DNA from 2 places in the Candidatus Sarcina troglodytae genome. Region 1 is predicted to be linked to the other one. Evidence: a T-box and tRNA genes for the amino acid it is inferred to sense, from the RefSeq annotation. Region 1 holds a T-box; the other holds one or more tRNA genes.
The links. The T-box of region 1 lies ahead of tyrS (tyrosine--tRNA ligase). A T-box ahead of a tRNA ligase gene usually reads a tRNA of that ligase, here a tRNA-Tyr.
Positions count from the first base shown of each region.

Region 2: it encodes a tRNA-Tyr, which carries the amino acid that the T-box ahead of tyrS (tyrosine--tRNA ligase) is inferred to sense. The anticodon was not compared.

Region 1 covers NZ_CP051754.1:488,122-499,508, forward strand. The annotation lists gene HH195_RS02140 (response regulator transcription factor) at 128-826, shown strand; gene HH195_RS02145 (glutamine--tRNA ligase/YqeY domain fusion protein) at 977-2,632, opposite strand; gene HH195_RS02150 (GerAB/ArcD/ProY family transporter) at 2,837-3,889, opposite strand; gene HH195_RS02155 (spore germination protein) at 4,104-5,522, shown strand; gene HH195_RS02160 (Ger(x)C family spore germination protein) at 5,503-6,639, shown strand; gene HH195_RS02165 (ATP-binding protein) at 6,767-7,180, shown strand; T-box leader at 7,311-7,568, shown strand; gene tyrS (tyrosine--tRNA ligase) at 7,623-8,843, shown strand; gene HH195_RS02175 (LacI family DNA-binding transcriptional regulator) at 9,101-10,075, shown strand; gene HH195_RS02180 (metallophosphoesterase) at 10,249-10,941, shown strand; gene HH195_RS02185 (hypothetical protein) at 11,048-11,387, opposite strand, start outside.
Region 2 covers NZ_CP051754.1:1,920,634-1,932,020, reverse strand. The annotation lists gene HH195_RS08850 (hypothetical protein) at 108-752, shown strand; gene murA (UDP-N-acetylglucosamine 1-carboxyvinyltransferase) at 775-2,043, shown strand; gene spoIID (stage II sporulation protein D) at 2,161-3,240, shown strand; gene HH195_RS08835 (M23 family metallopeptidase) at 3,389-4,132, shown strand; gene spoIIID (sporulation transcriptional regulator SpoIIID) at 4,204-4,458, shown strand; gene yyaC (spore protease YyaC) at 4,572-5,099, opposite strand; gene HH195_RS08820 (hypothetical protein) at 5,212-5,868, shown strand; tRNA gene HH195_RS08815 (tRNA-Thr) at 6,028-6,102, shown strand; tRNA gene HH195_RS08810 (tRNA-Tyr) at 6,110-6,194, shown strand; tRNA gene HH195_RS08805 (tRNA-Val) at 6,208-6,283, shown strand; tRNA gene HH195_RS08800 (tRNA-Thr) at 6,298-6,372, shown strand; tRNA gene HH195_RS08795 (tRNA-Tyr) at 6,378-6,462, shown strand; tRNA gene HH195_RS08790 (tRNA-Val) at 6,476-6,551, shown strand; tRNA gene HH195_RS08785 (tRNA-Thr) at 6,566-6,640, shown strand; tRNA gene HH195_RS08780 (tRNA-Tyr) at 6,646-6,730, shown strand; SAM riboswitch class I at 6,808-6,907, shown strand; gene metK (methionine adenosyltransferase) at 7,034-8,209, shown strand; gene recD2 (SF1B family DNA helicase RecD2) at 8,433-10,658, shown strand; gene HH195_RS08765 (hypothetical protein) at 10,679-11,387, shown strand, end outside.

The DNA.
Region 1 (11,387 bases):
TGGTGCGAAGTTTAATGCATTAGTTCTTCTTTTTATAGAATTTATTCAAAATATATGTAATAATATTATATGGATAATATAATATACATAAATGTTTTTTTAATAATCAAAAGTTAGGGGGATAAAAATGGCTGAAAAAAAAATTCTAATTGTAGATGATGAAGATCATATAAGAGAGCTTTTGAAATTCAACCTAGAAAAAAATGGATACGTTGTATATGTGGCAAATGATGGGCTAAATGGATTGAAGCTTGCAAGAGAAAAGCAAGTTGATTTAATTTTATTGGATTTAATGCTACCTGGTATGGATGGATTTGAAGTATGTAAAGAAATACGTAGGGATAACATAATATCTAATGTGCCTATCATAATGCTTACAGCAAAAAGTGAAGAAATAGATAAAATTTTAGGTTTAGAATTAGGAGCTGATGATTATATAACAAAGCCATTTTCCATAAGAGAACTATCTGCTAGAATTAAGGCACTTTTAAGAAGAAGCAATGTAAAATACGATAATGAAATTTTAAGATTTGGTAACATAACTTTAAATTTGCAGACAAGAGAAGTTTTAAAACATGGAAAAAAATTAGATTTTACTTTGAAAGAGTTTGAAGTATTAAAGCTATTAATTCAAAATAAGGGAAAAATATTAACTAGAGAAATATTATTAGATAAGATATGGGGATATGAATATGTTGGAGAAACTAGAACTGTCGATGTTCATATAAGGCATATTAGAAAAAAAATAGAGGAAGATGATAAAAAACCAATATATATTCAAACCATAAGAGGTGTAGGGTATAAATTTATAGGTGATGTGCTATAATTTTATATCTATTATGAGCAAATATTTGTATATTTGCTTAAAAATAAACATAAATAAAACGTTTACTAAAGTATTTTACATATAATAAATATGATTTTAGATAAATCTCTAAATCTATCTAAAATCATATTATTAAAGATGAGTAAAAAACTATTTAATTTTGAATGAACTCTTAAGAGATACAATTCTATTAAATATTAATTTATTATCATCACTATAAACAGGATCAATGTTAAAATATCCATTTCTAACAAGTTGGAACTTATCATTTCCTCTAGAATTTTTAATATTTGTTTCGATAAATCCTTGAGTTACAGTTAGTGAATTTGGATTTATTTGTTCTAAGAAATGTTTGTTTTCTTCACTCTCTGAGTCTAGAATTAATGGTTCGTATAATCTAAATTCACAAGGTAATGAATTATTTGCATCTACCCAATGAATTGTTGATTTAACTTTTCTTCCTGTAAATCCAGAGCCACTTTTTGTTTCAACATCATAAGTTCCATGAATTTCAACAACATTTCCATCTTTATCTTTTATAACGTCTGTACATTTAACAAAATAAGCCCCCATAAGTCTAACTTCATTTCCTGGGAAAAATCTATAATATTTTTTTGGAGGGTTTTCCATGAAATCTTCTCTTTCTATATAAAGTTCTCTAGAGAATGTTATAGTTCTTTTTCCAGCAGTTTCATCATTAGGATTATTTTCAACTTCTAATACTTCTGATTGTCCTTCAGGATAATTAGTTATTACAAGTTTTAGAGGATTTATAACAGCCATAGCTCTTGGTGCTTTAGTGTTTAAATCTTCTCTTATAAAATGTTCTAGCATTTGTGAATCAACTGTTGAGCTAGCTTTTGCAACACCAATTTCTCTGCAGAAATTTCTGATTGATTCAGGTGTATATCCACGTCTTCTAAGACCTGCGATAGTTGGCATTCTAGGGTCATCCCATCCATCAACTACACCTTCATCAACTAACATTTTAAGTTTTCTCTTACTCATAACAGTATTTGTAATGTTAAGTCTTGCAAATTCTATTTGTCTAGGAGTTGAACTCATTTCACAATTTTCAACAACCCAATCATATAAAGGTCTATGGTCTTCAAATTCAAGAGTACAGATTGAATGAGTTATGCCCTCTATTGCATCTTCTAAAGGATGGGCAAAGTCGTACATTGGGTATACACACCATTTGCTTCCTGTATTATGGTGTTTTGTGTGAGAAATTCTATAAATTATAGGATCTCTCATATTTATATTTGGAGATGACATATCTATTTTAGCTCTTAAAACTTTTGAACCATCTTCAAATTCTCCATTTTTCATTTTTTCAAAAAGGCTTAAGTTTTCCTCAACGCTTCTGTTTCTATAAGGACTTTCCTTACCAGGTTCTGTTAGAGTTCCTCTATAAGCTTTTATATCTTCAGGAGTTAAATCACAAACATAAGCTAATCCTTTTTTTATTAAAAGAATTGCTTTTTCATACATAGTATCAAAATAGTTAGAAGCAAAGAATAAATTATCCCAATTAAATCCTAACCAGTTAACATCTTCTTTAATAGATTCTACGTATTCTGTATCTTCTTTTACAGGGTTTGTATCATCAAATCTTAAGTTAGTTTTTCCTTTAAATTCATCAGCAAGTTCAAAATTTAAAACTATAGATTTAGCATGACCTATATGAAGATATCCATTTGGTTCTGGTGGAAAACGGGTGATTATTTTTTCGTGTTTACCACTATTTAAATCATCTATAACTATATTTCTTATAAAGTTAGATGAACTTTGAGTATTTGACATATTATCATTCCTTTTCTTTAATTTTATTTCATGTCTACCATTTCTAATAATTTATTTATTTTTGTTTAAAGTTTAATATTCTTTGTTAGAACATTATGTAGTAAATAATTAGAGGTGATAGCATTTAAAAATAAGCTTAAAGCTTATTATTTTCCTATAATACATAAAATTATATTACCATAAAACAAAAAACCTATCTACTGCTTATTTATGTACTTTAGCTTTTTTTCTTACAGCGTAAATCCCATATATTATTATAGGGAAAACAAAAAATACTACAAAGTTTATATATTGATAATAAGGTAATATAGAAAAAAGAGTATATACATTGTTACCTAAATATAAAGATGATATATAAACTATTAAGGAAATTACAGATAAAAATATTAATTTGTTTTTGAATTTATTCTTCCAAATGGTATATAGTGAAAAAATAGATATTACATACTTTATTGTCCAAAGAAAAATAGAAATTACCATAGTTAATATATCTCCATTTTCTATAAAGCCACCGAAGGAAATAAGTTGTGTCTGTATAAACTCTGGATAAAAAATATTACCACTTCTTTCAGCACCGATAGATGAAATTAAATTGACTATAAAAAATATTAAGCAAGATAAAACTAGAGGAATTGTTATAAATGATGTTTTTTTTAGATTTTTTTTATCATTAATTCTATTCAAAAAAGGAAGCAATATAAAAAATGATGAAAATGAACCAAGTTGACTTATTATAGATGTAGCCCATGTGTTTATAGAAACATTTTTTAATATTGGTAGAAGGTGGCGTAAATTAGTATATTTTATTGATAATAATATTATTACTATTGATAGTACTGATAGTATACTAACGCTAATTATAGTAGTTATTAAAACACTTCTAAATCCATTTTTAGATATAAATAAAGCTGTACCTATAAAAAATAATAGCGAGTACCAAATAGGAGTTTTTATGAATATGTTTGTATGTATTGAGCTAGAGCTTACGGTTGCACATTCTATGCATGCTAGTACAAGGCATAGAGAAAATATGAATAAAAATAAATTTCCTAAATATTTACCAAGTGATTTATAACAAACCTGTTTAAAGTCATAAGCATTTTTTTTTGAGATTATAGAGAGAATTATCCAAGTAAACAATAAAAAAATTAAACTAGATATTATTGAAAATATCCAAGTATTCCTACCCCCCAATCTTATAAATGTAGAGGGGTAATTAAAAAGCGTTGCAGCAAGTGGTGCAACAATAAAAAACATAAAGTGTTTAGATGTTATCTTTTCCAATATATTCACCTCATTTAATTTTGTTTTAACTTTTTTGAGTTTATTTATAATTTTTAGTATTTAAGGCATATTTCAAACCTAATAAGTTATGAACATAGCTAAGTAATAATCAGTGCTTTAATTATTATTTGCAATTAAATGAATATTAAACATTGTTTATACAAACAATATTTTGGGTGATAAAATTATGAAAAAACAGTTAGATTTCTTATCAGATAAATTTAAAAATAGTTTTGATGTAAAAAAGAGAGAAATAGAAACGGCTTTAGGGCCTGCAACTTTAATGTTTACTGATACCTTATGTTCTACACAATTTATAAGTGAGTATATTATAAAGCCTTTAACTATTGTTATGGATGGAATAAAAACAGAAGACGATATAATAAAACGGGTTTTAAATATAAACTCAGCAGATTATGTTAAAGATGATAATGATGCTATTTTACATGTTTTATCAGGAGATGTTGTTATCATTTTTCATGATAAAGAAAAATCAATATTTTGTGAGGTAAAGGGATATACAAGAAGAAGTGTTAGTATACCTGTTACAGAAGCTGGGTTAAAGGGGCCTAGAGAAGGGTTTACTGAGGCTTTTGTAGATAATGTAACTTTAATTAGAAGAAGGGTAAAAAATGCAGCATTAAAGTTTGAAGCGATTTATGTGGGAAAAGAAACGCAAACAGTTGTGACTTTAACTTATATAGAAGGTGTTGCTCCAAAAGAAATAGTAGATAGTGTTAGGAAAACATTAAAAACATTAGATTATAACTTTGTATTAGATTCAAATTATATCGAGGCAAAACTTAGAGCAAAGAGAACACTTTTTGATACCGTTGGATACACGGAAAAGGCTGATGATGCAACAGCTAAAATTTTAGAAGGGAGAGTTGCAGTTATAGTAGATGGAACACCATTTGTTATAACAGTACCGTCATATTTTATAGAAAATTTTCAAGTGCCTGATGATTTTTATTTGAACAGATATTTTGCAACATTTACAAGAACTTTAAGGTGGATAGCCTTCTTTATAGCCTTATTTTTACCAGGGCTTTATGTTGCGGTAACCACTCATCATTTTTCAGTATTACCTACAACATTTATATTTAGGCTTGCTGTATCTAGGGTTGGAGTCCCTTTTCCTACAATTGCAGAGGTTTTAATAATTATGTTTCTATTTCAGCTTATTAAGGAGGCTGGACTTAGATTACCACAACCCATAGGAACGTCTATGAGTTTGGTTGCTTCATTTGTACTTGGAAGTTCTGCAGTAGCGGCTGGAGTAGCATCAACAATAACTATAATAGTTGTCTGTATAGCAGCGGTTTGTTACTTCTTAATTCCAAGACTATATGCAGCAGTGTCTCTTTGGAGCTTTGTGGTGGCTATATTTGGAGCATTATATGGTTTCCCAGGAATAATATTTATAGGGCTTATTATATTAGCACATTTATCTAATTTATACACATGTGAACATCCTTATTTATTTCCAGTAGGAACTTTAGGAGAACATAAATTTCAAGATTTATTGTCAAGAGGAAGTTTGGAGAAAATTTCTGGGCATATAGTAAAGGAGGTACATGAGAAAAATGGAAAATCTAAAAAGTAGATTATTAAAACTATTTTCTTTAATCCTTCTCTTTATTTTTTTAGGTAGTATGCAAGGCTGTTATTCTTATGAAGATATTAATAATGGAATATTTGTTACAACTATAATATTTGATGAAAATGAAATAGGAGATGTAGAACTTTATTTAGATACTGTAAAACCTTATAGAAGCGCTAACGAGTCATCTGATAAGGGAGAGAGAGAGGTTTATCAAGGAACAGGGAGAACTGTTGGAGAAGCTATAAAGGCTATAAATTTACAAGCTAGTGGACAAATAAGTTTTAGTCAATGCAAAGCATATATTTTTACTGAACAGGTTTCAAAAGAAGGTATAAAAAAATTTATGGATGCAATAAATAGAAATCAAGAGTTTATGATAAGACCATATATGTTTGTTTTATTTGGAAGTCCTAGTGAACTTTTAAATCAAGTCACAGGGGATGAGGAATATTTAGGAATTTATTTAAATCAACTTGTAAAAAAAATGAACGAAAACCCTAAAGTTATAGCAATAAATGCTAATAATTATTTAGCAGCTAGAACAAGTTATAATAATATAGCAGTATTAGGTGCTTTAACTATTGAAAATAATAATGGAAAAAAGAGTTTAGATTTAAGTGGAGGAGCTCTTTTTAAAGATGAGGTTATGGTAAGGAAGATAAGCACTAGTGAGGGAATGAGTTATAATTTTTTAACTGGTAGAGTTAGAAGTGGAACATTGGAGGCCATAAATCCTCAAGATACAAATAGTTTTGTAACTTTAGAAATACAAAATTCTAAAACAACAACATCAATAAATTATGATGGCGAAAGAATTAAACTTTATAAAAAAATAGTCATAGATTGTTATTTAGCAGATTCGCAAAGTAGACTCATGGTAGATAAAGACGTTTTAAATATAATAAAGTATGAAGAGGAAAGTATGTTAAGTCAGTACATACAAATATTATTTACAAAGTTTAAAAATGATAATTTAGATATAGCAAATGTGGCAACACTATTTGAGCAGGAGTATCCAAATATAACTTTAAGTGTAGATCCATTAACTATAACGGATTTAGATTTGGATATTGATATAAAAATAAATGGAACTAGTAAAGTAGCAGATACCTTTTAAGGAATAAATATCACTTCTTTATCATATTTAAGTGGAAGTCAGAATAGTATATATAAAGATAGATAAAGGCATTAAAAATTAAAATAAATGATTTTCACTTAAATTTTATGTAGAGGAGTGGGAAAATATGATTCAAGTTTTTTTTGATCATAGAGGTGCTGGAAAAAGCAAAAATTTAATTGGTTTAGCTAATAATGAAGTTAAAAATTGTAAGGGAAGTGTTGTTTATATTGATGATGATAAAAAGCATATGTTACAACTTCAAAGTCAAATAAGGTTAATAACATTAGATGAATTAAATGTTGAAGGGGCAGATCAATTTTATGGGCTTCTTTGCGGGATAAAAGCAAAGGATTATGATGTGGAAAGTATATTTATTGATGGGCTTAGCAATTTATTAAATATTAGCAATATAGAACAGGTAAAACAGCACTTTTGTATGATTGAAAAATTCAGCAAAAATTTCAATGTAAACGTATATATAAATATGCATTGTTCAGATTTTGAGGTACCTGATTTTATGAAAAAATATGTATCTTAGGCAATTTAAGTGAAAAATATTTTTATTAAGGATTAATTTAATTTTCGGAAATTTTAAAACACGTTTTTATAAAAATAAATCTGGTTGACAACTATAAAAAACAATAATATAATTTTAAGCAAGAAAATTAGAAAAAGCGTTGACGAGAAGGAGTAAATTTAATTTTAGTTTTAAAGAGAGCCCTTGTTTGGTGTAAAAGGGAAAACGAATTAAATAGAATACATCTCAGAGCAGCACTCCCAAAAGATAACAACCAGTAGGAAGATGTCGTAAGTGCACACGTTACAGTGCTAGAGTATAACTAAGTTTTTAGAGTACTTGATGAGTTTATTATGGTGACGTAATAAAGAATTAAGGTGGTATCGCGTGATTATATCCCGTCCTTTATATTTTTGTATAAAGGGCGGTTTTTTATTTTTATAAAAATTTGGAGGAAAGTTAAATGTCAAATGTATTGGATACTTTATTAGAGCGTGGGTATATTAAGCAATTTACTCACGAAGAAGAAACAAGAGAATTATTAGAAAAGGAAAAAATAACTTTTTATATAGGTTTTGATCCAACAGCAGATAGCTTACATGTAGGTCATTTTATAACAATGATGTTTATGGCTCATATGCAAAGGGCAGGTCATAGACCAATAGCTTTAATTGGTGGTGGAACTGCTATGGTTGGAGATCCAAGTGGTAAAACTGATATGAGAAAGATGCTTACAAAAGAAGAAATAGAGAATAATGTTGCATCAATAAAGAAACAAATGGAAAAATTTATAGATTTTTCAGATGATAAAGCTATACTAGCTAATAATGCAGATTGGCTTTTAAAACTTAATTATGTTGACTTTTTAAGAGAAGTTGGAGTTCATTTTTCAGTAAACAGAATGTTGACTGCTGAGTGTTTTAAGCAAAGATTAGAAAAGGGATTATCTTTCTTAGAATTTAATTATATGTTAATGCAAGGATATGATTTTTATGTTTTAAATCAAAAATATAATTGTAAAATGGAACTTGGTGGAGATGACCAATGGTCTAATATGATAGCTGGGGTTGAACTTGTTAGAAGAAAAGCACAAGGTCAAGCAATGGCTATGACATGCACATTATTAACAAATAGCCAAGGTCAAAAGATGGGTAAAACAGTTGGCGGAGCGTTATGGCTTGATCCAAAGAAAACATCACCATATGACTTTTATCAATATTGGAGAAATGTTGATGATGCAGATGTTGAAAAATGCTTGAGATTATTAACATTTGTTCCTATGGATGAAATTAAAAAACTTGCTGCTTTAGAGGGAGCTGCTATAAATGAGGCTAAAAAGGTTTTAGCTTTTGAAGTTACTAAACTTATACATGGAGAAGAAGAAGCTAAAAAGGCTCAAAGTGCTGCCGAAAGTTTATTTGGAGCTGGTGGAAACATGGATAATGTTCCTACGGTTAAAATAGAGAATGAACAAGTTGGATCACTTTTATTAGATATATTAGTAGCAGGTAAGATAATACCATCTAAAGCAGAAGGAAAAAGACTTGTACAACAAGGTGGCTTAAGTTTAAATGGTGAAAAGGTTACAGATATTAAAAGAACTTTAAATAAAGAGGATTTTGAAGATGGGGTAGCTCTTATTAAAAGAGGAAAGAAAAATTTCAATAAAATAATCATAGAATAATATATATAACTATATCAAAATTTCTATTTTGATATAGTTTTTTATTGCAGTAATTTTGTTATTTATCCTGTATAAGGAAGTTTAAAATATGATTAATACATAAAATGTTAATTTTTTATTAAATTTAGCTAAAAAGAATGAAAAAGCTAACATTTATCTATATAATTGAAATAACAAGTATATTTAGTGTTTTTAAATAAAGTTTACAAATAAAGAAAAATTTATTAAAAACTAAGGGGGAAAAGTTTTTGGTTAGAATGAAAGATGTTGCTGAAATGGCTGGAGTATCATTAATAACGGTTTCAAGAGTGTTAAATGCACCAGAACTTGTAAAAGATGAAACAAAGGCTAGAGTAGAAGAGGCAATAAAAGAACTTAAATTTGTTCCAAATTATACAGCTAAAGCTTTAGCTGAAAATAAAACAAGGGTTATTTATTTATATATTCCTAAGGAATCAAGTTTAGATGAACTTGTAAATATGAATTTAATATCTGGAATAATGGCACACTTAAGTGAAAAGCAATATTCACTTCAAATCACAAGAAACTTTGAACTTCCACAAAAATGTGATGGAATGATAATTATAGGTAGAAATGGTTTAGAAGAAGACATGGACAGTAAAATTAGAGTTCCGTATGTTGTGTTTGGAAGAAGCAATTTAAATGTTGATCACGTAGATGTTAATAATTATAAGGGTTCTTATGATATGACTAAGTATTTAATATCAAAAGGACATAAGGACATATTATTTTTAAAAATAAACAATGAAAATATAAGATTCAATGAACGTTTTAGAGGGTACAAGGATGCTCTTTTAGATAGCGATATAAAATTTAAAGAGTCTTTAGTAATAGATATAGATGAAAATCAAGAACAATTAGCATATTTAGCTATAAGATATAGCGAAAAAATTGAAAAAGCTACTGCTCTTTTTTGCTCAACTGATTTATCAGCAATAGGTGCTTATAGAGCTTTAAAAGAAAAAAATATTGTTATTCCTAAAGATATATCTGTAGTTGGCTTTGATGGGCTTGCAAATGAAGTTGTACCACTTACAACTGTTAAACAACCGATATATAATGTTGGAGAACGTTTGGCTGAAATATTAATAAATAGAATAAATAATAGATCAAAAGAAATTGAAAGAGTATTGTTAGAACCACAAATCATAGAGAGTAAAACAAGCGGATGTACATCATTATTGGGTAAAGATTTAAATTTAGCGTTATAAAAACTTAAATAATTAATTTCTTTAAGTTGTGATAGTGTTTATGATATAATGTAATAAAAAAGTAATTAGGGTGGAGAATTCTCCACCTTAATTTTATTGAAAGCAACACAAAAATATATCTTTCATTCTAATATGAGATAGGGTGATAAGATGTGTTTAGAAAGGTAGGAATTATGGCATTATATGCTATTTCAGATTTACATCTTGCTTTGAGTACAGATAAACCTATGGATATATTTGGAGAAAAATGGATTGGTCATGATGAAAAAATTAGAAATAATTGGATAGAAAAAATAAAGGATACAGATACAGTTTTAATTGCGGGAGATATATCTTGGTCAATGAAGCATGATGATAGTAAAAAAGATTTAGATTGGGTGGATGATTTACCTGGAAAAAAAATAATATCTAAAGGAAATCATGATTATTGGTGGTGTAGTATATCAAAATTAAATGCTATGTATAAAAATACTAAGTTTATTCAAAATAATTTTTTTACATATAAAGATTATGCTATTTGTGGAACAAGAGGATGGATTTGCAAAGGTTCAGAGAGATTTTCAGGAAAAGATGAAAAAATTTATCTAAGAGAAGAAATAAGGCTTAGATTGTCATTAGAAGAGGCAAAAAGGGCAGGATATGAAAAGATTATTTGTATGTTACATTATCCTCCAACTAATGAGAAGTTAGAGAATTCAGTTTTTACATCTATACTTGAGGAGTTTAATGTTGAAAAAGTTGTATATGGTCATCTTCATGGGAATATTTTAAAAGATAGAATGTTAGAAGGAAATCACAATGGGGTTGAGTATATTTTAACAAGTTGTGATTATATAGATTTTAATCCGATTAAAATTTTAGATTAATTGCTTATAATGATATTTAAGCTGTTATTGTTTTAATGCTATTATATAGAAAACTCTATCTTAGAAAATTTAAGATAGAGTAAAAAAACAAATTCTTTATTAATTATTAATCCTCGTCTCTAAATTTAGATTTTCCAGAACCATGATGATGACCATTAGAACCATTATTGTCATTTCCATCATTAGGGCCATTGTTTCCGTTTCCAATATTTCCACCATTATTTCCATTTCCACAATTTCCAGGGTCTGAATCAAAATCAGAATCAGAGTCAACTATTTGGAATAACATACAGATACAGAATATAGAATATGCAGGAATATCTAAATCATAATTGCTTCTTCTTCCAGAAAGTTTTCTCAATCTTAAAATTATAGGTTCTCTAGTACCTTTAAATATACAAGATTCACGACTTCCATGATGATGTCCATTATTATCAGGATTATTA
Region 2 (11,387 bases), 1.0 Mb from region 1:
GAAACTGTATATATTGATAATATAAAAATATTTATAAAATATAAGTAAAACTAGTAGAATATTATATTGCTCTCCTGACCATAATTATAACGAAAGTGGGGGAGTTTATGAAAAAATTATGTTTTACTTTAATAATTTTTATGTTTTCTTTATGTATAAAAGGAAGTTATGTATATGATGAAGATGATATATATATAAAGGTACACAATGTGGTAGACTTTTGTGAAAGTGGGATAAAAATTAGCTATAAAACTAAAAGTGATATAAGAGAAATTTTACAACAAATAAGTGATTTGAACATATCTTATTTTAATAATACTTTGAAAATAGATGAAAACATGGGTGATAACTTTAGTTTTGAAGAAGAAACGGATAAAGCATCTACAAAGATTTTAATAGCAAAAGATGTGAATGAATATACTGTAGAAATGGAAATTATAGATAAACAAAAATTAATTAATATAAGTGAAATAAAATTGAAATGTAGAAAGTTAAATAATATATCAAATCTAAATTATTACACATTTATGAAAGGAAAGGTAAAAAAACAATATGAATATGAATTAGAGGATAGATTATTTAATATATTAGATTGTTATAATATTAAAAATAAGAGTAATGTTTCATTAGAAAATGGGTTGACAGGAATATTTACAGTTCAAAAAACATTAAAGATTAATTACTCCATTATGAACTATGATGATGGCACATATTTGATTGTGGGGTCTCCTATTATATTTATAACATATTAAATATTAATTAATGGAGGATAACATGGATAATTTAATAATAAATGGACAAAGAAAATTAAAAGGAGAAGTAAATATAAGTGCTGCTAAAAATTCAGTATTGCCAATAATAGCTGCATCATTATTAGCAACAGAAGAGGTTACAATAATAAATGCACCAATGCTTGATGATGTATTTACATTATGCAATGTGATAGAGGAGTTAGGATTTAATATAAGTATAAATAAATTGTGTAATACTATAAAAATAAAAGAAGGTAGTTCTTTAAAGATAAGTCCAAATGAAGATTTGGTTAGAAAAATGAGAGCTTCATTTCTTATAATTGGACCTATGTTATCTAAGTATGGAGAATTTAGACTTACTAGACCAGGTGGGTGTAATATAGGGAATAGACCAATAGATTTACATTTAAAAGGATTAAAAACTTTAGGTGCAGAAATAACAATAGATAAAAATGGAGGAATAATAGCTAAAGCAAAAAGATTAATTGGAGAAAGAATATATTTAGATTTTCCTTCAGTAGGAGCAACAGAAAATTTAATGATGGCCGCAGTTTTGGCAAAGGGAACAACAATAATAGAAAACGCTGCACAAGAGCCTGAAATAGTTGATTTAGGTAATTTTTTAAATGCTTTAGGAGGAAAGGTTTATGGACAAGGAACAAGAAAAATAACTATAGATGGAGTGGAAAGTTTAAAAGGTGGAAAATATTCGCCTATATATGACAGGATAGAGGCTGGAACATTTATGATAGCAGCAGCAATAACTGGTTCAACTATAAGGATAAATGGAGTTAACGAAGATTATTGTAGACCGCTTATAGAAAAATTAAAGGAATGTGGTGTAGAGTTCGTATTTTTGAATAATGGATATAGTGCGATTGTAAATGGAAAAAGTAGGCTTAGAGCTGTTGATATAAAAACAATGCCATACCCAGGATTTCCAACTGATATGCAATCACAAATGATGAGCCTTTTGTGTTTGGTGAATGGAAGTAGCATAATAACAGAGACAGTTTTTGAAAATAGATTTATGAATGTGGACGAGCTTATAAGAATGGGAGCTCATATAAAAGTTGTAGGACGAACTGCTTTTGTTGAAGGAGTAGATAAATTATTAGGGTGTAAAGTACAAGCTACAGATTTGAGAGCAGGGGCAGCTTTAGTATTAGCAAGTCTTGCTGCTGAAGGGACAAGTATAGTAACTGATGTATTTCATATAGATAGAGGATATGTTAACATTGAAAATAAATTAAAAGGTATAGGAGCCGATATACGTAGAATAGCTGTATAATATAAAAAACTATGGAATTTAATATTTCATAGTTTTTTATATTATAAAATATGTAATATAGAAGAGGAATAGGAATATAAATATATATGTAAACTATATTTGAGATGGGGGAGGTAAGTGAAGAGAAAAAATATAGCGATTTGTATAGATATAGGGATAATTGTATTAGTTTTTTTTATTGTTTTTACAATACCTGTTTTATTTGGTAGTTTATCAAAAAAGGATGAGGAAAATAAAAAGAAAATGGATGTAGATTCAGTTTTTCAAGATATAACAACTAATGACACCATTAAAGATAATCAGAATAAAAGAAAATTAGTTGATGCTGGTATAGATTTAACAATGGTAAAGGTTTATATCACCAATACTGGAAAAATAAAAAGCATACCTTTAGAAGAGTATGTATTAGGTGTAGTTTTAAGTGAAATGCCAGCAGCATTTGATGAAGAAGCTTTAATGGCACAAAGCATTCTTGCAAGGACATATGTAATTAGTAAAAAGTTAAAATCTTGTTCTAAAAGTGAAGAAGCAGATATTTGTGATAGTACTCATTGTCAAGTATATACAGATCCAGAAGAGAAAAAAAAGCAATGGGGAAGTAAGGCCGATGAATATTATGAAAAAATAAAAAGTGCAGTAGAAAAAACAGCAAATCTTATTGTTTCTTATGAGGGAGTTATTATAGAATATCCGCAATACTTTGCAATAAGTTCTGGAAAAACGGAAGAAGCTGAAAGTGTTTTTTCCATAGACATACCATATTTACAAAGTGTTGAAAGTCCGGGGGAAGAAGAGGCTCCTAAATATGAAAGTAAAAAAACTTATACAAAAACTAATTTCATAAATATAATAAAAAATAATATAAGTGGAAGTGATTTGAGTGTAAATAATTTAGAAAGTGCAATAAATATATTATCTAGAAATGTTGGAGATACTGTAAAGGAAATAAAAATTGGAAATAATGTATTAACAGGAATTGAATTTAGGCAGATATTTGCATTGAATTCAGCTAATTTTACTATAAACTTTGAAGGAGATAATGTAGTTATAGATTGCAAAGGGTATGGTCATGGAGTAGGTATGAGTCAATGGGGAGCTAATGCTATGGCTAAAAACGGAAATAATTATAAAGAAATAATAAAACATTATTTTCAAGGAAGTGATGTAATTAATATAAATGATGTGTATTTAGAATAAAAATTAAAATACATGTTGATTAAAATGTTTCTTATTGGAAAAGATATTAGATAAATTTATTATCTAATATCTTTTTATTTTTTTTGTTAGATTAAAATATGTATTATTTTTTAAAAAATGGTAAATAATAAAATTGGAGGTGTTATTAATGACAAAAAAATCAAATATAAAGTCTTTTTTAAAAGGAAAGGCATTTTACGTAATATTGTTTATATGCTTATGTATTGTTGGAACTACTGCAGTAATAACAACAAGAAGCAGTATGAAAGGTAGCAATAAACAGGCAAGTAATTTAGAGAATAAAGAAAATAAGGAGATAGCACAAAACAAAAATAATCTAGAAACACAATATAAGGATGTTGAGTTGGTTGAAGAGAAAACTGCCGAAGATAAACAAGAATTTGCTGTTGTAGATGGGACAGAAGATGATGATACTGTTCAAACATCATCAAATCCTAGTGAATTATTTATAAGTCCTATAACTAATGGTGTGGTAACAAGAAATTACGATATTACTCCAAGATTAAATGATGAAAAAACATCAGCGGTGGTATATAAAGGAGTGGATATTGAATCTAAAGTTGGCACTGATGTTAAATCAATAGCAAATGGAAAAGTTATAGATGCTGGAAAAGGTGATTCAAAAGAAGGGTTTTATGTAGTAGTACAACACAATGATGGCTTTATATCAAGTTATGGTAATTTAGCAGAAGATTTAGCAGTGGCTGTAGGGGATGAAGTAACTCAAGGAAGTATTTTAGGAAAAATAGGAAATACAATTCAAAATAATCCTAGTGATAGGGTATCTGAAGAATATTTATTATTTCATATGGAAAAATCTAAAGAGCCAATTAATCCGATAGAGTATATAAATGAGCTAAAAGTAGAATAATAAATAAATGAATATAGTCAGTCATTTTATGACTGACTATTAAATAATTAATATTTATTAAGGAGGTTTTTATGAAGGATTATATTGAAGAAAGAGTATTAGAAGTTGCTCAATATATAATAGATTCTAGAGCAACAATAAGGAAAACAGCTAGAGTATTTGGAGTAAGTAAAAGTACTATACATAAAGATATGACTGAAAGATTGCCTAAGATAAATCCATGTATAGCAGAAGAAGCTAAAAGCATATTAGATTTAAATAAAGCTGAGAGGCATATAAGAGGTGGTAAAGCAACAAAGCTGAAATATAAAGTGATAGAAGCTTAATACATTGATATAATTTTATATTTAACATATTGAATTTTAATTATATTATAAGCACAAGATTAAATACATGGTATTAATAAATTCTTTATGATAAGTAAAGTTTATATTTTTAATTACAAAGAATTTTTAAGGTGGTATGCATGGATAATTCCATTTCGAATAACCTTAGCCATTTCCATAATTAAATTTAATCTTATAGGTCTATTAGTAAACAATTCCAAACTATCTGAGGAGTCAACAATTCCTATTATAGAAGCATTGCCAACGCTTTGGAGGGTTTTACCTACACCTTTTCCTGGATGGATAGGCTCATCTCTAGTGTGAATTTCGCCTATGGCATTTGCATCACCTAAGCATGCATCAATTGCTATTATAGAAGCGGTGGGATAGTTATTAGATATTTCTTTTAACCTAGTATCTAAATTTAGAGCATGTATTGGAGAAGCAAGAGTGCCAAGTATAGGTAGAGGGAATAAAGCTTCTTCTAATAATGTTCCAACTAATGGTCCAAGTGCATCTCCGATACATTTATCTGTACCTATACAAACTATGATAGTGTCATTAGTAATGTAATCTTTTAAAAAATTAGCTATATTGTAATAACATAATGGCGAACTATAATTAACTTTTATTTTGCTCAAAGTGTCACCTCCCTCATAAATTTATATGAAATAAATAAAAAAAATATTAAATAAAAACAAGAGGTATTAAAAAGAATTATAAATAATTATATTTTTAAAGGAGACATTAGATGTGAAAAATAATAAAAAGGAAATATATTTAATAATTATTACTACTTTTTTTAGTGTAATAATTATGGTGTTTAGTTTTAGTATTAAGCAACCTAAAAGTTACATTGATGAGAAAATAGAAGAAAGCGAAGAAAATTATTTAGATAAAGATATAGCATTTAATAAAAATAAGGAGGAGTCTTTATTAAGTGAAAAAGATAATCAGATTTCTAAAAATAATGCTGATCAAGGGATAAATATAACTAATAAAAAAGAAGATATTTTAGAGGAAGATGAATTTTCAAGCATTTCTAATGAACATGTAGAGGTTATAGACGAAGAAAATTCACAGAAAATTATGCTTGTGGATAAAGATAAAGAAGAGAGGGTAGAAGAGGAAGTTGTACAAAGTGTATTTAAAACTGATAAAAACAGTATAATAAATAAAATATCAAGTATTGATAAATTAAAAATAATGAAAATGGCAAATAGTTTATCAGTAAATGATTATAGGAATCTTATAAATAATATCAAAAGGAATGATGAAGTGTTAGCTGCAACTGAAATATTTGAGCTATTAAAAAATAAATTATCAAAAAAACAGTATGATGAATTAGTTTTAATTTTGGATCCATATATAGATATAAAAATGATAGAAAATAAAATAAATGAAAAATAAAGAAAAACATATTAAATGAAAAAAATAAAGAGAAAAATGATAATAATTTAAAATAAAAAGAAAAAATGGCCTAAAAATAAGGTTGAAATAAACATAAATAACATATATACTAAGTCTTGTCGATTGGAGATGTTTCAAGAGAAAAAACAAAAAAGTTACGCTGGCATGGCTCAACGGTAGAGCAGCTGACTTGTAATCAGCAGGTTGTAGGTTCGATTCCTATTGCCAGCTCCAAAAATGTGGAGGAATTCCCGAGTGGCCAAAGGGGGCAGACTGTAAATCTGTTGTCAGTGACTTCGATGGTTCGAATCCATCTTCCTCCACCAATAAAAACAATAAGGTCGCATAGCTCAGCTGGGAGAGCATCTGCCTTACAAGCAGAGGGTCACAGGTTCGATCCCTGTTGTGACCACCATTAACTTAATATATGCTGGCATGGCTCAACGGTAGAGCAGCTGACTTGTAATCAGCAGGTTGTAGGTTCGATTCCTATTGCCAGCTCCAAATGTGGAGGAATTCCCGAGTGGCCAAAGGGGGCAGACTGTAAATCTGTTGTCAGTGACTTCGATGGTTCGAATCCATCTTCCTCCACCAATAAAAACAATAAGGTCGCATAGCTCAGCTGGGAGAGCATCTGCCTTACAAGCAGAGGGTCACAGGTTCGATCCCTGTTGTGACCACCATTAACTTAATATATGCTGGCATGGCTCAACGGTAGAGCAGCTGACTTGTAATCAGCAGGTTGTAGGTTCGATTCCTATTGCCAGCTCCAAATGTGGAGGAATTCCCGAGTGGCCAAAGGGGGCAGACTGTAAATCTGTTGTCAGTGACTTCGATGGTTCGAATCCATCTTCCTCCACCAAATAATAGGCACTATATTTTATGAAGATAGTGTCTATTTACATAGTTAAATGCATATACATATTAGAGTATATATAACTCTTATCAAGAGAGGTGGAGGGAAAAGGCCCTATGAAGCCCGGCAACCAGTGATTTACCAAGGTGCCAATTCCTGCAGTGTTTTATTGCAAGATAAGAGGAGCTTAGTGAATTCAAGTCTCTTCTTAAATTAAGTTGAGGCTTTTATTTTTAAATTTTTTAAGAAATTTAAAAAGGCTATTTAAGAAAGGAGTGAAAAAGAGGTTATTTTATATAACCCATAATTATGAGAAGATTATTTACATCAGAATCAGTAACAGAAGGGCATCCAGATAAAATTTGTGACCAAATATCAGATGCAGTTTTAGATGCTATAATAGCACAAGATCCAACAGCAAGAGTTGCTTGTGAAACAACAGTAACTACAGGGATGGTTATGATAATGGGAGAAATATCAACTAACTGTTATGTTGATATTCCTAAAGTAGCAAGAGAAACTATAAGAGAAATAGGATATGATAGAGCTAAATATGGTTTTGATTGCGATACTTGTTCAGTAATGACAACAATAGACGAACAATCAAATGATATAGCAATGGGTGTTGATGAAGCGTTAGAATCAAGAGAAGGTCAAAAAGATGATATTGAAGCTGTAGGGGCTGGAGATCAAGGTATGATGTTTGGTTTTGCGACTAATGAAACTGAAGAATTTATGCCTGCACCAATAGCTATGGCTCACAGATTATCAAGAAGATTAACTGAAGTTAGAAAAAATGGTACTTTACCTTATTTAAGACCAGATGGAAAAACTCAAGTTACAGTTGAATATGAAGATAATAAACCAGTAAGAATAGATGCTATAGTTATATCAACACAACATGGACCAGAAGTTTCTCAAGAACAAATAAGAGAAGATTTAATGGAACATGTAATAAAAGCTGTTATACCAGCAGAATTATTAGACGGTGAAACAAAATATTACATAAATCCAACTGGAAGATTTGTAATAGGTGGACCACAAGGGGATAGTGGATTAACAGGAAGAAAAATAATCGTTGATACTTATGGTGGATATGGAAGACACGGTGGTGGAGCTTTCTCAGGAAAAGATCCAACAAAGGTTGACAGATCAGCTGCATACGCTGCAAGATGGGTTGCTAAAAACTTAGTAGCTGCAGGAATTGCTGATAAATTAGAAATTCAATTAGCTTATGCAATTGGTGTTGCAAAGCCAGTATCAATAGTTGTAGATACTTTTGGAACAGGTAGAATATCAGACGATAAGATAGTTGAAATAGTTGAAAAAATATTTGACTTAAGACCAGGTGCTATAATAAAAGATTTAGAATTAAGAAGACCTATATACAGACAAACAGCAGCTTATGGACATTTCGGTAGAACTGATATAGATGCTCCATGGGAAAAATTAAACAAAGTAGAAGAGATAAAAAAATATCTTTAAGATATAAATGTTAAATAAGCATTCTTGTAATTTAATTACAAGAATGCTTATTTTCATATAAAGGAAAGTAGATTTTTTATTTTTTCAATTAATTTTTAACTTCATTTATTTATTAAAATAGTATATGAAAAATATTTTGATAAAATCATTGCAATTTAAACAAATTAAAATATGATATACTAATTATAGATTAAAGATAATAAATATTTGTAGGAGAACTGTTATGGAAGTATTAAGTGGTACAGTGGATAGTATTGTTTATAGAAGTGAGGAAAATGGATATACTATTGCTAAAATTAAAGATGATAATATTATTTATACGATAGTGGGAGAGATTCCTCATATAAGAGAAAGGCAATTATTAAAACTTTCAGGCACTTGGATTAATCATCCTAGTTTTGGGAAAGAGTTCAAAGTTGAAATTTGTGAGGAAATCATTCCAAGTTCTTCAAAAGATATAGAAAAATATTTATCATCAGGGGTAATACATGGTATTGGACCAATTACTGCTAAGAAAATAGTAAATAAATTTGGAGATAAAACATTAGAAATCTTAGATAACGATATAGATAAATTAAAAAATATAGATGGTATAGGAAATAAAAAATTTAAGATTATAAAAGAATCTTATGTAGAACAAAAAGAACTTAAGGATATATACATATTTTTTCAAAGTCATGGATTAACAATAAAGCAATGTATGAAAATTTACAAAAAATATGGGGTTATAGCCATTGATGTAATTAAAGAAAATCCATATAAACTTTGTGAAGATATTTTAGGAATTGGTTTTAAGATATCGGATAAAATAGCTAAATCAATAGGAATTGATATAGAATCACCTTTTAGAATACAAACTGGTATACAGTATATAATAAATGAATTTTGTATGGCTGGAAATACATATATGCCAAAGGATATACTTATAGAAAAATCAATTAAGATTTTGCAGGTTTCTAAAGAAATTATAGAAAAAAATATTTTAGATAGTGCTTTAGATAATAAAATAAAGGTTGAAAAAATATATGGAATTGAAGGTGTTTTTACTATACCGTATTATTACTGTGAACTTGGAATAACTAATAAAATATTAAGTTTAGCGATAAGTGATTTTGAACAGATAGATGAAAATGTAGAAAATTTAATTAAAAAGTTTGAAAAGAAAAATAATATTAATTTTGGAAAGGTTCAAAAAGAGGCTATTGAAGGTGCTTTTGAAAATGGTATAGAAATAATAACAGGAGGTCCAGGTACTGGTAAAACAACTATAATAAAATGTATAATAGATATATTTGAGAAATGTGGTTTTAGTGTAGCTTTAGGAGCGCCAACTGGAAGAGCTGCTAAAAGAATGAGTGAATCTACTGGTAGGGAAGCTAAAACGATACATAGAATGCTTGAAATGGGAATTAGAGATGATAAGGATTTTGCATTATTTTTAGAAGATGAAACTACATTAAAGGCAGATGTAATTATTATAGATGAAGCTTCAATGATAGATGTAATTGTTATGAATTCTCTTTTGAAAGCTATAAAAAGTGGAACAAGATTTATAATTGTAGGGGATATAGATCAATTACCATCAGTTGGCCCTGGAAATGTTTTGAGGGATTTAATAGAAAGTGATTTTACAAAGGTTGTGAGATTAGATGAAATTTATAGACAAGGCAAAGAAAGCATGATAGTTATAAATGCTCATAAAATTAATAAAGGAGAGATGCCAATTTTAAATGATAAAAATAGTGATTTTTATTTCCTTAAAGAAAATGTTCAAGAAAATATTTTAGAAACTATGAAACAACTTGTAAATTATAGGCTACCTAAATTTAATAGAAAATGGGATAAGTTAAGGGATATTCAAATATTAACACCTATGAGGAGGGGAGTGCTTGGAGTTAATAATTTAAATTCACAACTTCAAGATGTCTTAAATCCTAAGAGTAAAAGTAAGAATGAGAAGGTTTTTAGGGATTTTATTTTTAGAGAAGGCGATAAAGTAATGCAGATAAAAAATAATTATCAGCTTAAATGGGAAAGAGTTTCTGGAAATGGAGAACTTAGAGGGACAGGTGTTTTTAATGGTGATATGGGCTTTATAGAAAAAATAGACTTAGAAGGAAAGCAAATATTTGTAATATATGATGATGAGAGATTGGTTGTATATGATTTTATATATTTGGATGAATTAGAGTTAGCTTATGCAATAACAATACATAAAAGTCAAGGTAGTGAATTTAAAGTTGTTGTAATGCCAAGTTATATGGGAGCTCCACTTCTTATGAATAGAAATTTACTGTATACAGGAATAACAAGAGCAAAAGAAATGGTGGTTATAAATGGTGATATAAAATCATTGAATTATATGGTAAATAATAATAAAAGTATGGAGAGGTATTCATCATTAAAATTTAGGATTGAAGAAATAATAGCGGATAACGCTTTTAAATAATATAAGATAATGGAGGCGACATGAGGTCACTATATGATGATAATATTAAAAAATTAAATCTTTGGTGTAGAGATAACACCTCTAAGGTAATAAATATTGTTTTTAGACCTTATGATAACTTGGTTATATTGAATGATTTAATAGATGATTATCTATTAAAAAATAAAAAAATATTATATATAAAAAAATTTTTTGATGTTTTTAAATTTAAATATAATGAGGGTATCGAGTATATAACATTTGATACATTATATAGCATAAATAAATTTTATGACTTAATAATTTTAGATGATGTAAGTTTTTATTCTGAAAAAAGGGATATAGAAATTATAGAATATATATCTTTTTTAATGAAAAGATGTAGTAAGATTATTTTGTGTTCTTTTGAATATATATTAAAAAAAGAGGCAAGTATTAATTTAGCAGGGATAAATAATAAGAAATATTTTTTAGAACCTAGGATTATAAAAAGTAGATTAAATTTTTTAAATTCAATGCCAAAGATTCTTTATGATTATTTTCAGTGGTTTATAAAAGAAAGAAGAAACGTAATAATTTATACGCCAAATGAAATATACACATCAAGTATATTTAATTATTATATTTATGTCTTTGGAGCTAGTAAAAATATAAATATAATTAAGGATAGTGGATTTATATTAAATAATATTATAAATAAAGAAAAAATAAACATAATAATAACTCATAATAGTATGTCGAATATTGATA